One region of the Methylobacterium oryzisoli genome, then DNA from elsewhere that is predicted to be linked to it. Evidence: predicted binding sites of a transcription regulator. Region 1 holds the regulator's gene; each other region holds the start of a gene.
What was found. Region 1 encodes PhoB, which activates phosphate uptake and scavenging genes when phosphate is short. Its sites were predicted from a motif close to TGTCATNNANCTGTCAT; they were not measured.

Region 2: ACKUB9_RS07905 (Orn/Lys/Arg family decarboxylase) is a predicted target of PhoB. The motif match lies at 1,021-1,037, and genes of this name have one in related genera.
Region 3: ACKUB9_RS14775 (esterase-like activity of phytase family protein) is a predicted target of PhoB. The motif match lies at 3,144-3,160, and genes of this name have one in related genera.

Annotation. Positions count from the first base shown of each region.
Region 1 covers NZ_JBKIBX010000040.1:47,150-51,537, reverse strand. The annotation lists gene pstA (phosphate ABC transporter permease PstA) at 1-222, shown strand, start outside; gene pstB (phosphate ABC transporter ATP-binding protein PstB) at 260-1,072, shown strand; gene phoU (phosphate signaling complex protein PhoU) at 1,101-1,820, shown strand; gene phoB (phosphate regulon transcriptional regulator PhoB) at 1,846-2,547, shown strand; gene ACKUB9_RS27165 (flagellin N-terminal helical domain-containing protein) at 2,701-4,388, opposite strand, start outside.
Region 2 covers NZ_JBKIBX010000006.1:6,060-10,447, reverse strand. The annotation lists gene ACKUB9_RS07910 (tripartite tricarboxylate transporter permease) at 1-988, shown strand, start outside; gene ACKUB9_RS07905 (Orn/Lys/Arg family decarboxylase) at 1,089-3,434, shown strand; gene ACKUB9_RS07900 (GNAT family N-acetyltransferase) at 3,434-4,039, shown strand.
Region 3 covers NZ_JBKIBX010000013.1:72,642-77,029, reverse strand. The annotation lists gene ACKUB9_RS14805 (RNA ligase RtcB family protein) at 1-554, opposite strand, end outside; gene ACKUB9_RS14800 (hypothetical protein) at 878-1,231, shown strand; gene ACKUB9_RS14795 (hypothetical protein) at 1,251-1,544, shown strand; gene ACKUB9_RS14790 (hypothetical protein) at 1,555-1,719, shown strand; gene ACKUB9_RS14785 (sulfite oxidase-like oxidoreductase) at 1,783-2,388, shown strand; gene ACKUB9_RS14780 (FAD-binding oxidoreductase) at 2,390-3,094, shown strand; gene ACKUB9_RS14775 (esterase-like activity of phytase family protein) at 3,204-4,388, shown strand, end outside.

The sequences.
Region 1 (4,388 bases):
ACCGCGCCGCTGCTCTTCACCGCGCTCAACAACAATTCCTGGTTCAGCCCCAACCTGATGGGCGGCGTCGCCAACCTGCCGGTGATGATCTACCAGTTCGCCCTCTCGCCCTACGAGAACTGGCGCCAGCTCGCCTGGGCCGGGGCGCTCCTCATCACGGTCACGATCCTCGCCCTGTCGATCACGGCCCGCGTCTTCCTGCGCGGCGGCAAGGCCCGCTGAACCTCCCCATGCCGCCGACCCCTGCCGGAGAACACCGATGAGTGCCACCGCCACCGCCGCGCCCGTCGTCGGGTCCAGCAAGGCCGACGAGACCGCCCCGATCCGCGTCGCCGTCAAGAACCTCAACTTCTACTACGGCTCGTTCCAGGGGCTGAAGAACATCGACCTCAACTTCCACGACCGGCAGGTCACGGCCCTGATCGGGCCGTCGGGCTGCGGCAAGTCCACGCTGCTGCGCACCTTCAACCGGATCTACAGCCTCTATCCGGAGCAGCGCGCGGAGGGCGAGATCCTGCTCGACGGGCGCAACATCCTCGACTCGTCGATCGACCTCAACGAGCTGCGCGCCCGGGTCGGCATGGTGTTCCAGAAGCCGACGCCCTTCCCGATGTCGATCTACGACAACATCGCCTTCGGCATCCGCCTCTACGAGCGGCTGCCCAAGTCCGAGATCGACAACCGCGTCGAGGAGGCCCTGCGGAAGTCGGCCCTGTGGGACGAGGTGAAGGACAAGCTCCGGCAATCCGGCATGGGCCTGTCGGGCGGGCAGCAGCAGCGCCTCTGCATCGCCCGCACGGTGGCCCAGCGCCCCGAGGTGATCCTGTTCGACGAGCCGACCTCGGCCCTCGATCCGATCTCGACCGGGCGCATCGAGGAGCTGATCGAGCAGCTGCGCTCCGAGTTCACCATTGCGATCGTCACCCACAACATGCAGCAGGCGGCGCGCATCTCGCAGTTCACCGCCTTCATGTATCTCGGCGAGCTGATCGAGTACGGGCCCACCAACCGCCTGTTCATGAACCCGACGAAGCGCCAGACCCAGGACTACATCACCGGCCGCTTCGGCTGATCCCCCTCTCGCGTACCGGGACCATGCCATGTCCGACCATATCGTGACGTCCTACGACACGGACCTGCAGAACCTGCGCCGCAGCATCGCCGAGATGGGCGGCATCGCCGAGAAGATGATGGCGGATGCCGGCATCGCGCTCGTGCGCCGCGACGCGACCCTGGCCCAGGCCGTGATCGCGGCCGACCAGCGCCTCGACGTGCTCCAGCGCGAGATCGAGGAGAAGGCGATCCTGCTCATCGCCCGGCGCCAGCCGATGGCGATCGATCTGCGCGAGACCATCTCGGCCATCCGCGTCTCGGGCGACCTCGAGCGCATCGGCGACCTCGCCAAGAACATCGCCAAGCGCGTGGTCGCCATCAGCGACCAAGTGCAGCCGCAGAAGATCGTCGTCGGCGTGCAGCACATGAGCGAGCTCGTGCAGGAGCAGCTCAAGGATGTGCTCGACGCCTACGCCACGCAGGATACCAAGGCCGCCCACGACGTCTGGCAGCGGGACGGCGGCATCGACGCGCTCTACACCTCGCTGTTCCGCGAACTCCTGACCTACATGATGGAGGATCCGCGCAACATCAGCTTCTGCACGCATCTCCTGTTCTGCGCCAAGAACGTCGAGCGGATCGGCGATCACACCACCAACATCGCCGAGACGATCCACTATCTCGTCACCGGCGAGACGCTGCCCACCGACCGTCCGAAGAACGACGCCTCGAACTACGCCACGGTGTCGGCCGGGTCGGAGGCGTGAGACCGCCCCGCCCCGAGAAGCAGGCATGTCCACCCGCATCCTGATCGTCGAGGACGAGGAGCCGCTGACGCTCCTCCTGCGCTACAACCTCGAAGCCGAGGGCTTCGAGGTCGATGCCGTCGCCCGCGGCGACGAGGCCGACCTGCGCCTGCGCGAGCAGGTGCCGGACCTCGTCCTGCTCGACTGGATGGTGCCGGGCTTGTCCGGCATCGAGCTGTGCCGTCGCATCCGCGCACGGCGCGAGACCGAGCGCCTGCCGGTGATCATGCTCACCGCCCGGGGCGAGGAGGGCGACCGGGTGCGGGGGCTCGCCACCGGCGCCGACGACTACATCGTCAAGCCGTTCTCCGTGCCCGAGCTGCTGGCGCGGGTCCGCGCCCTGCTGCGGCGCGCCAAGCCCGCCCACGTCGCGCATCTCCTGGTGGCGGGCGACATCGAGCTCGACCGCGTCAGCCACCGGGTGCGCCGGGAGGGCCGCGAACTCCACCTCGGCCCGACCGAGTTCAAGCTGCTCGAATTCCTGATGCAGAGCCCCGGCCGGGTGTTTTCCCGCGAGCAGCTCCTCGACGGCGTCTGGGGTCACGACGTCTACATCGACGAGCGCACGGTCGACGTCCATATCGGCCGCCTGCGCAAGGCCATCAACCGCGCGCGCAGCCCCGACCCGATCCGCACCGTGCGCGGCTCCGGCTATTCCTTCGACGAGATGTTCGCGGGCGCCCTCTAATCTGCGGATCCGGCCGATCGTCCGATGAGGGAAGCGGCGCGCCCGCGCCGGGCCGCCATCGGCTTCGCCGCACGATCCAGCGCCTGCCGCACGACGAGGAACGGCCGGGGCTCGCGCCCCGGCCGCTCGTGTCTCAAGATTCGTCCGAACCGATCAGCGCAGGAGCTGCAGGATGCCCTGCTGGGACTGGTTGGCGAGCGAGAGGGCCGAGATCGCCAGCGAGTTGCGGGTCGACAGGGCCTGGGAGTTCGCCGCCTCCTCGTTCAGGTCGGCGTTGGTCAGGTTCGCCGAGCCGGTGTCGAGGATGTTGATCAGGTTCTTCGAGAAATCCTGACGGTTCTGCACCACCGAGAGGTTCGAGCCGAAGGTCGAGGCCTGGGAGCGCAGCGTGCTGGTCGCCGAGGTGATCGCGCTCAGGGTCGCCTTGATCTCGTCGTCCGACTGGAAGCCGCCGGTCACCGAGGTGAGGCCGAGGCCGTCCGCGTCGAGCTTGACGCCCTTGATGTCGAGGTTCGACGAGCCGTTCTCGTTGAACGTCACCCGCAGGGTGTTCTCGCTGGCATCGTCGCCGCTCCGCCAGAGCAGGTTGACGCCGTTGTAGCTCGAGTCCTTGGCCTGCTGGGTGATCTGGTTCAAGAGCTCGTTGAACTGCCGCGCCAGGGACTGCCGGGTGGAGTTGGTCGAGCCCGTGCTGTCCTTGCCCGACGAGGTCAGCGCGACCGCCGTGTTGGTGGCCGTGCCGTTGATCGTCGAGGTCTGGGTGCCGAAGCCGATATCGAGGTTGTTGGCGACGGTCGTGCCCTGCGCTGCGGTGATCGTGAGCTTCTGAGTCGAGCCCGCCGCCGTGGTGCTGACGACGAGCTTGTTGTTGGCGTCCACGCTGGCCAGAACGTTGCCGGCGAGGCCGGTATCCGCCTTGATGGCCGCGTTGATCGTGTCGGCGACGTCCTGGGCGCTGGTGAACGCCTTGCCCGCCGAGGTCGACAGGATGGTCGAGTTGTTCAGCGTGATCTTCTTGGCCGGGCCGGAGCCGAGCTGCAGCGTGAACGAGGCATCGTTGGCGGCACTGAAGTCGAGACCGCCTGCGGTCGCCGGCGGGCCGCCGGTGGCTGCAGCGATGACCTTGGAGCCGGTGAGTGCGGCCTTGGCCGAACCGTCCGTGGCGTCAGAGCCGACGGAGGAGAGGCCGGTCGCGGCCGTCCCGGTCCCGGCGACGCTGGTGCCGTTGCCGCCGGCAGCCGTGCCGAAGCCGATGTCGAGGGTCGAGGTCTTGTTCACGATCGTGAGCGTCGATGTCGAGCCGACGTCGCGGGAGGTGAACTTCAGGTTGGTGTTCGGACTACCCGCGAGGCTCACGTCGACGGCCATGCCGGCGTCGTTGAGCTTGCGCTGGATCGCCTCGGCCAACCGGTCGTCGGTCGTCGCGGCGGCCCCGAGCGCGACGCCGGCCGCGTCCAGGCTGCTGGAGTCGATCGTGATGTCGAGGGACTGGTTGCCGTCGTTGATGGTGAAGGTGGCTTGGTTGGCGCCCACGGTGACGGCACCAGCCGTGAAGGTGGCGGCCGTGCCGGAGACGCTGGCGCCCGTCTGGGAACTGCCCTTGCCGAAGCCGATGTCGTAGGTCGCGCTGCCCGAACCCCGCACGTTGAGCTGCTGGGTCGCTCCGGTGCTGGTGGTCGAGAAGGTGATGCGGCCGTCGGACGCCACCGACGCGGAGACCTGGCCCTTGAGAGCCGAGTTGCCGGTGATCTGGTTGTTGATCGCCTTGACGACCTGATCCGCCGTGACCTTCGTCAGATCGCTCGCCGTGCTCGCGAGGGTCTCGGAATCCAGACGGATCG
Region 2 (4,388 bases), on a different contig from region 1:
CGTCGGCGCGGTGCTCGGGCTGATCGGCCTCGATTCCATCACCGCGCAGCCGCGGCTGACCTTCGACCGGCTCGAACTCTACGACGGCATCGGCTTGGTGCCGGTGGTCATGGGGCTGTTCGGCATCGCCGAGATCCTGCACAACCTTGAGCGGCCGATCGCCCGCGACATCGTCCAGGCGCGGCTCTCGCAGCTCTGGCCGAACCGGGAGGACTGGAAGGCCAGCGCCGGCCCGATGGCGCGCGGCACGCTGCTCGGGTTCTTCCTCGGCATCCTGCCGGGCGGCGGCGCGGTGATCGCGGCCTTCGCGTCCTACGCGCTCGAAAAACGGCTCTCGCCGCATCCGGAGCGGTTCGGGCGCGGCGCCATCGCCGGGGTGGCGGGGCCGGAGGCGGCCAACAACGCGGCGGCGGGCGGCGCGTTCATCCCGCTCCTGACCCTGGGCATCCCGCCCAACGTCGTCATGGCGCTGCTGCTCGGCGCCTTCGTGATCCACGGCCTGCAGCCCGGCCCGCTGCTGATGACCCAGAACCCGACCCTCTTCTGGGCGATCATCGTCAGCATGTACATCGGCAACATCATGCTGCTGGTCCTGAACCTGCCGCTCGTGGGCCTCTGGGCGCAGCTGCTGCGGGTGCCCTACAACGTGCTGTTTCCGCTCATCGTGCTGCTCAGCATCGTCGGCGTGTATTGCTCCAGCAACAACGTCTTCGACGTCTACGTGATGATCGCCTTCGGCCTCCTGGGCTACCTGATGCGCAAGACCGGCTACGAGCCGGCGCCCCTGGTGCTCGCCTTCGTCCTCGGCCCGCTGCTCGAGAACAACCTGCGCAAGGCCCTGATCCTGTCCCAGGGCGACCTGTCGACCTTCGTGTCGCGCCCGATCTCGGCGGTCTGCCTCGCCTTCGCGGCGCTGCTCCTGATCGCCCCGCTGCTGCCCGCGCTGCGGCGCAAGCGCGAGGCCGTCGCGCTCGACGAGACGGCCTGAGACCGCTCCCCGCAGGGCGCCACCCGGCGAGCCGTCATTCAACTGTCGTCAAACCCGCCAGAACGGCACATCCAGCCCCTCGCGCCGGAGTGCCGCCCTCATGGATTTCCACCGCCGCTTCACCGTCCTGATGTGCACGCCCGCCTTCGACCCGGGCGACCTGGAGGGCGCCCGGGTCGATCAGATCGTGGCGGCGGTCGAGGGGCGCGGCTTCGAGGTGGTGCGGGCGCGGCGCGTCGAGGACGCGGCGATCGCCGTGCAGACCGACGCCGCCGTCGGCTGCCTCGTGGTCGACTGGGGCAAGCGCGGGCTCGACGGCAAGGCCGCCGCCCTGATCGACATGATGCGCAAGCGCGGCCTCGAGATGCCGATCGTCATCATGGTCCGGCGCAAGCGGCTCGAAGACATCCCGGTCGAACTGCTCGACTTCATCGACGGCTACGTCTTCCTCGCCGAAGAAACCCCCGAATTCATCGCCCGCGGCCTGGTCAGCCGGGTCACGCAATACGCCGAGACGCTGAAGACGCCGTTCTTCGGCGCCCTGGTCGACTATGCCGAGGAAGGCAACCAGCTCTGGACCTGCCCCGGCCACAACGGCGGCATCTTTTACAACCGCTCGCCGATCGGCCGCATCTTCGTGGAGCACCTGGGCGAGGCGATCTTTCGCGACGACCTCGACAACTCGGTGCTCGATCTCGGCGACCTCCTGACCCACGAGGGGCCGGCGCTGAAGGCCCAGAAGGAGGCGGCCCGGATCTTCGGGGCGGAAAAGACCTACTTCGTCCTCAACGGCACCTCCGCGTCGAACAAGATCGTGCTCGGCTCGCTGGTGGCCGAGGGCGACCTCGTGCTGTTCGACCGCAACAACCACAAGGCCGCCCATCACGGCGCCCTGATGGTCGCCGGCGGCATCCCGATCTTCCTCGAGACGGACCGCAACGCTTACGGGCTGATCGGCCCGATCTTCCACGACGCCCTCGACGAGACGCGCATCCGCGACAAGATCCGGGCCAACCCGCACGTGACCGACCCCGAGGCGTGGCGCCGGGAGCGCCCGTTCCGCGTCGCGGTGATCGAGCAATGCACCTACGACGGCACGATCTACGACGCCCAGGAGATCGTCGAGCGGATCGGGCACCTGTGCGACTACATCCTGTTCGACGAGGCCTGGGCGGGCTTCATGAAGTTCCACCCGCTCTACGCCCGGCGCTTCGCCATGGGGCTGACCGGCCTCGACGAGACCTCGCCGAGCATCGTCGCCACCCAGTCGACCCACAAGCAGCTCGCGAGCTTTTCCCAGGCCTCGCAGATCCACACCCGCGACGGCCACATCCGCGGCCAGACCCGGCGGGTCGAGCACCGGCGGTTCAACGAGAGCTTCCTCGTGCACGCCTCGACCTCGCCCTTCTACCCGCTCTTCGCCTCCCTCGACGTCGGCGCGCAGATGATGAAGGGCCGCTCGGGCGTCGTGCTGTGGGACGACACGATCCGGCTCGGGATCGAGTGGCGCAAGAAGGTGCGGGCGATCCGGCGGGAGTTCGAGGAGAAGGAGACCGACCCGAAGCGGCGCTGGTTCTTCGACCCCTTCGTGCCCGACACCGTGACGGGGCCGGACGGCACCGAGATGCTGTGGGAGGCCGTGCCGACCGACGCGCTCGCCGCCGAGCCGCGCTACTGGGAGCTGGCGCCGGGCGCCGCGTGGCACGGCTTCACCAAGGTGGCGCCGGGCTTCGCGATGACCGACCCCAACAAGCTCACGGTCCTCACGCCCGGCTTCGACCGCGCCACGGGCGCCTACGCCGAGCACGGCATCCCGGCGCCGATCGTCGCGCAGTACCTGCGCGAGAACCGGATCGTCGCCGAGAAGAACGACCTGAACTCGCTGCTCTTCCTGCTGACCCCGGGCGTCGAATCCTCGAAGGCCGGCACGCTGATCTCGGGCCTCGTCGCCTTCAAGCGGCTGCACGACGACAACGTGCTCCTGGAGGAGGCGATTCCCGAATTCGTGCGGCGCCGCCCCGGCCGCTACGCCGGCCTGCGCCTGCGCGACCTCTGCGCCGACCTGCACGCCTTCCACCGCGAGCACGGCACCTCGGCGCTGCAGCGCCGGCAGTTCCTGCCCGAGCACCTGCCCGAGATGGCCCTGCCGCCGAAGCGGGCCGCGCAGCTGCTCACCCGCAACGCGGTCGACTACGTGCCCATCGCCGAGGCGGCGGGGCGGATCGCCACGACGCTGATGCTGGTCTACCCGCCGGGGATCGGCACGGTGCTGCCGGGCGAGCGGCTCGACGAGCGGGCCAAGCCCATGCTCGACTACCTCACGATGTTCGAAGCCTCCGCGAACCTGTTTCCCGGCTTCGAGGCCGAGATCCAGGGCATCTACCGCGAGGTCGGGCCGGACGGGCGCGTCCGCTTCCACACCTACGTCGCGCGCGAGGGCGCATGATGATGGTGCCCGAGAGGCGGCCCGCCGCCAGCCCGGACATCGTGATCCGGCCCTCGTCGGACGCGGACGTGGCGGCGATGATCGCGATCTACGAGCACCACATCCGCCGCGGCGTGGGCGACACCGGCGACTTCGAGGAGGAGCGCCTGCTGCCCGACGACCTCAAGCGGCGCCGCAAGGCCATGCGCCGGAAGCGCCTGCCCCACCTCGTCGCCGAGCGGCACGGCGCCGTCGCGGGCTACGCCTACGCGGTGCCGTTCCGCAAGCGCCCGGCCTACCGCTTCACGCTCAAGCACTCGATCTACGTCCACCCCGAGCACCTGCACGCGGGCATCGGCCGGCGGCTGCTGCCGGCGCTGATCGAGGCCTGCGCGGCGGGCGGCTACCGTCAGATGATCGGCTACATCGACGCCCGCAACGAGGCCTCGCTGCGCCTGCACGAGGCCTGCGGGTTCGTCCGCGTCGGCACCCTGGCGGCGGTCGGCTACAAGTACGGCCGCTGGAGCGACAGCGTCATGGTCCAGTGCCCGCTCGGCACCGGCGCGGAGGACCAGCCCCCTCCCCGCCGCCCTCCGGATCCTCCGCAGCCCGGCGACGCAGGCTGATCCGGTGGCCGCCCCGCGCCCCGCACCGCCGGACCGAGGGGGCAATGGTCAGACCTCTGATCAGAGGGCGCAGCCAACGGGAACGTGCACCGGCCGGACTGCGGCGAGATTGTCAGGGTCGCCTTCAAATCCCGATCGAAACGCTCGGTCAAGCCGCGCGATCGACGCCTCGCAACTGCTCACCTACGGCTAGAGCAGTGTCCGATCGCGCTGCGATCGGTCGCCGCTCCAAGTTTTTGATTTGCCGCATTGTCTGAGACGAACCGGTATCCACTCCATCGGAAAATGCTCCAAGCGACGGCTATAACATGGGTTAAAAGCGTCAGCTTCCGCTGGAGAACCGTGCCTT
Region 3 (4,388 bases), on a different contig from region 1:
TCCGCATGCACGCGCAGCACGGCCTCGCCGAGGCCGCGGCTCCCGCTATGGACGAGGAGCAGGACGTCCGTGCGGGAAAGCCCGAGGCCTTCGAAGGCTGCCTCGTCGTGCACCGCCTCCACCACCTGAATCTCGGCGAAGTGGTTGCCGTGCCCCACCGTGCCGAGGCCCGCGTCGTGGGGCGTCGGCGCGAGGCCGCGCGCGGCGAGCCACGCGGCCGTGTCGCCGTCCCAGGGCGCATCAAGCCCCTCCAGCCGCGGGGCGAGCCGGTCGGGACGCGCCTTGCGGCGGTCGAGGTCGGTGCGCCACAGCGCCATGCCGCAGCCGATGTCGGTGCCGACGAGGGCCGGGTGGATCATGCCCTCGGCCAGGAAGGCGGCCCCGACCGGGCTGCCCTTGCCCGGATGGAGATCCGGCATGCCGACCGCCTCGATCATGCCGGGGAGGCGGGCGGCGGCGTCGAGCTGGTCCAGCGCCTCGCCCTCGATCCAGGTCGAGGCGGAGGCGATCACGCGGACCTTCGGCCCGCGCGTCACGATCGATGACGTGCTCATGAAGTCTGAGAATCCGGTCCCGCCTCGGCGAGGTCGGGAGTCGCGCGAACGGAGTCGGTCGCCGCGGCGTCGGCCGCGCTTCCGCGATCAGGACGGAACGGCCCGAACAATCAGGCCCGGTCGCGTCGATGCCCCGTCAGCGAACGGGGCGAGTGGGCACAGGCCGCATGTCTCGCCTCCCGGATCAAACTGCGGCCGGACGGGCCGCAGCCGGGCCGTCTAGCCGAGCTTGGTGATTCGCGCAACTGGCAGCGCCGCAACTTCGGCTCCGGCCCCGAGTTGTCCCGGTCCATGCAGACGGTCCAGGGAAGAAGGAGTCGCGGATGGCCAAGGCAGATCGGCCCGGGACGGAGGAAGCGCGTCCCTCGCTGCAGGATTTCGATCCGTACACGGACCGCAACGGCCAGGACATGGGCCAGGACAGCCCGCTGGACGTCGGCTTGGCCCGCCGGACGCAGCGCGACGTGAAGAGCGATCCGACCGACGAGGCCCGGATCGCCCGCGAGGCGTCGGACTTCAACCGCCTCGACGCGATCGGCGCCACCGACGCGGTGGAGGCGACCGAGGCCGAGACCCCGCCGGAGAATCTGCGGCGGATCAGCGACCCGTCCGCGCGGCCCGCCGCCGCGGAGGCGATCGAGCGCGCGACCGCCGTGGTCGGCGAACCGGACAAGTGAGCCAAGGGGTGATCGAGTCATGACGCGCAAACCCGACGACGTGGTCGGCCGGCCCGGCGGTCCCGCGGCCGGCGACGGCCACCAGACCCCGCAGCAGGCGGCCATCACCGGCCAGGACGGCGGCGGCCGCGACGAGGCGAGCCGCGCGGGCGAGTGGTCCAAGGCCGGCACGCCCGGCCGCCCGCCGGCCTCTGTGGGCGGCAGTTCGGGTGGCCATTCCGACCAGAAGGCCGCTCAGGGTCCCCACGAGGACGAGAAGGTCGCGGGCGGCGAGTACCGGACCGAGAAAACCAAGGGCCGCGTGGATTGGTGAGGAGAGGCCGATGAGCCAGGAGAAGGAAAAGCCGGCCCGCACCGACCGCCCGGTCACGGCCGACGACCTCAAGGGCGTCGCCGCCGTTCCGCAGGACGGCGAGAAGGACGGCGATGCTTCGGGCGCCCATCCGGGCAAGAAGCAGGGTGACGAGGTCGACCCGGGCACGGGCTGACCGCACCCCCTCGACGGCTGCGCCCCTCTCCGCCATCTCCGTCGGGGACGCGAGGAGACACGCATGGCGACGCGAGGATTCACGGGGCGCCGGCCGCCGCAGCCGGTCGAGGAGCGGCTGCCGCCCGGCCAGTACCTGACCGAGGATTTCCCGGTCCTGCAGCTCGGGCCGACGCCGCGGATCGACCTCGCGCGCTGGAGCTTCACGCTCTCGCACGGCGCCAAGCCCCTGAAGCGCTGGACCTGGGCCGAGTTCGCGGCGCTGCCGCGCACCCGCTGGACGGGCGACATCCACTGCGTCACCAAGTGGTCGAAGTTCGACACCGCCTGGGAGGGCGTGTCGTTCGACGACATCCTGGCGGCGGCCGGCCTCGCGGCGCCCACGGACTTCCTGCTGGCCGAGGGCTACGACGATTACACCACCAACGTGCCGGTGGCCGACCTCGTGGGCGGCAAGGCCATGGTGGCGACCGCCTATGCGGGCGAGCCGATCCCGCCCGATCACGGTGGCCCCGCGCGGCTGCTCGTGCCGCACCTGTATTTCTGGAAGAGCGCCAAGTGGGTGAAGGGGCTTCGCTTCACCGCCAAGGACGAAGCCGGGTTCTGGGAGCTGCGCGGCTACCACATGTACGGCGACCCCTGGCGCGAGCAGCGGTTCTCGGACGACTGACGTGGCGCGCGGCTGGCAGGAGGCGGCGATCGTCGCCGTCGCGGCGGAGACGCCGCGGGTACGCCGCTTCACGCTGGCGCCCCGCCATCCCTTCGTTTTTCGGGCCGGCCAGCACGTGGACGTGCGCCTCACCGCGCCGGACGGCTATCAGGCCCAGCGCAGCTACTCGATCGGGTCGAGCCCGGAGGAGAGCGCCCGGTTCGACCTCCTGATCGAGCATCTCGACGACGGCGAGGTCTCGGGCTTCTTCGCCGAGGTGGCGGCGGCCGGCGACACGATCGAGTTGCGCGGCCCGATCGGCGCATTCACCTGGGAGGCGGGGCAGGGGGGACCGCTCCTCCTCGTGGGTGGCGGCTCGGGCGTCGTCCCGCTCCTGTCGATGCTGCGCCACCGCGCCCACGCCGCCCCGGGCGTGCCGGCGCTCCTCGTCTACTCCGCGCGGGTGCCGGAGGAGGTCATCGCCCGCGAGGAGTTGCTGCGGCGCGACGCCGAAGAACCGCCTTTCGGGCTGATGCTGAACCTCACCCGCGTCCCCGGCGGCCGTCGCCTCGACGCCGCGCGGATGGCGGAGGCGCTGGACCGGCTCGGAGCGCCTGCGCACTGCTTCGTCTGCGGCAGCAACCCGTTCGTGAGCGCCGCGACCGACCTCCTGGTCGATGCCGGGGTGCCGGCCGGCCGCATCCGCACCGAGCGCTTCGGCGGCTGAGCCGAGGCCCGGTTTCGCCGCGAGGGCAGCCGTGGAGAACGGCCGAGGCTGTCACCGGGGCGACATGCACCCGACCGAGAAGGGCGCGGTACGGTTCATGAGGACATCCATGCCGACCTGTCGCCTTCCGGTCATCGCCCTCCTGCTCGCCGCCTCCTCGGCGGCGGTCGCGCAACAGCAGCCCCAGACCTTCCCGGCGACCCTGGCCGGCCACGCGGTCCTCCCCGCGCAGACCTTCATCCCGGCGCCCGCCGACGCGCCCGCGGACCTGACGGTCTCCGGCAAGTTCACCACAGGCCGCCGCGTGGAGGCGCCCGGCACGGTCGAGGCGCAGTCGATGGGCCGGCCGACCTCGCTCAAGCTGCCGTTCCGGGGCCAGCCGCTCCAGGGCCATTCGGGCATCAAACGGCTGCCCGACGGCACCTTCTGGGTGCTGACCGACAACGGCTTCGGCGCCAAGGCCAATTCGCCGGACGCGATGCTCTATCTCGACCGCTACCGCATCGATTTCGACACGGGCGCCGTCGAGCGCCTCGACACCGTCTTCCTGCGCGATCCCGACAAGCGCGTGCCGTTCCGCATCGCCAACGAGGGCACCGAGGCGCGCTACCTCACGGGCAGCGACTTCGATCCGGAGAGCGTCCAGATCGTCGGCGACGACTTCTGGATCGGCGACGAGTTCGGCCCCTACCTGATCCAGGCCGACCGCACCGGCCGGATCGTGGCGGTAGTGGAGACCAGCGTCGGCGGCAAGCCGGCTCGCTCGCCCGACCACATGGCCGTGACCACGCCCGCGACCCCGACCGGGTCGGTGAGCTTCAACGTCCGGCGCTCCAAGGGCTTCGAGGGCATGGCGGCCTCGCCCGCCGGCCGCCGGCTCTACCCGCTGCTCGAAGGCCCGCTCTGGGACGCCGAGGCGAAGGATTGGGAGAAACGCGACGGCCGCGAGGTCCTGCGCATCCTCGAATTCGACGTGGCCTCGCGCAGCTGGACCGGACGGTTCTGGACCTATCCGCTGGAGGCGAACGGTCACGCCATCGGCGACTTCAACATGATCGACGCCACGACCGGCCTCGTCATCGAGCGCGACGACGGCGAGGGCACCGCCGACAAGGCCTGCCCGGAGGGCCAGAAGCGGCCCGACTGCTTCGCGATGCCGGCCCGCTTCAAGCGCGTGTTCAAGATCGAACTCACGGACGCCAACCAGGGCGGCCCGGTGCGCAAGATCGGGTCGATCGACCTGATGCGGATCGCCGACCCGGCCAAGCGGGCCCGCAAACCGCTCACGGACGGC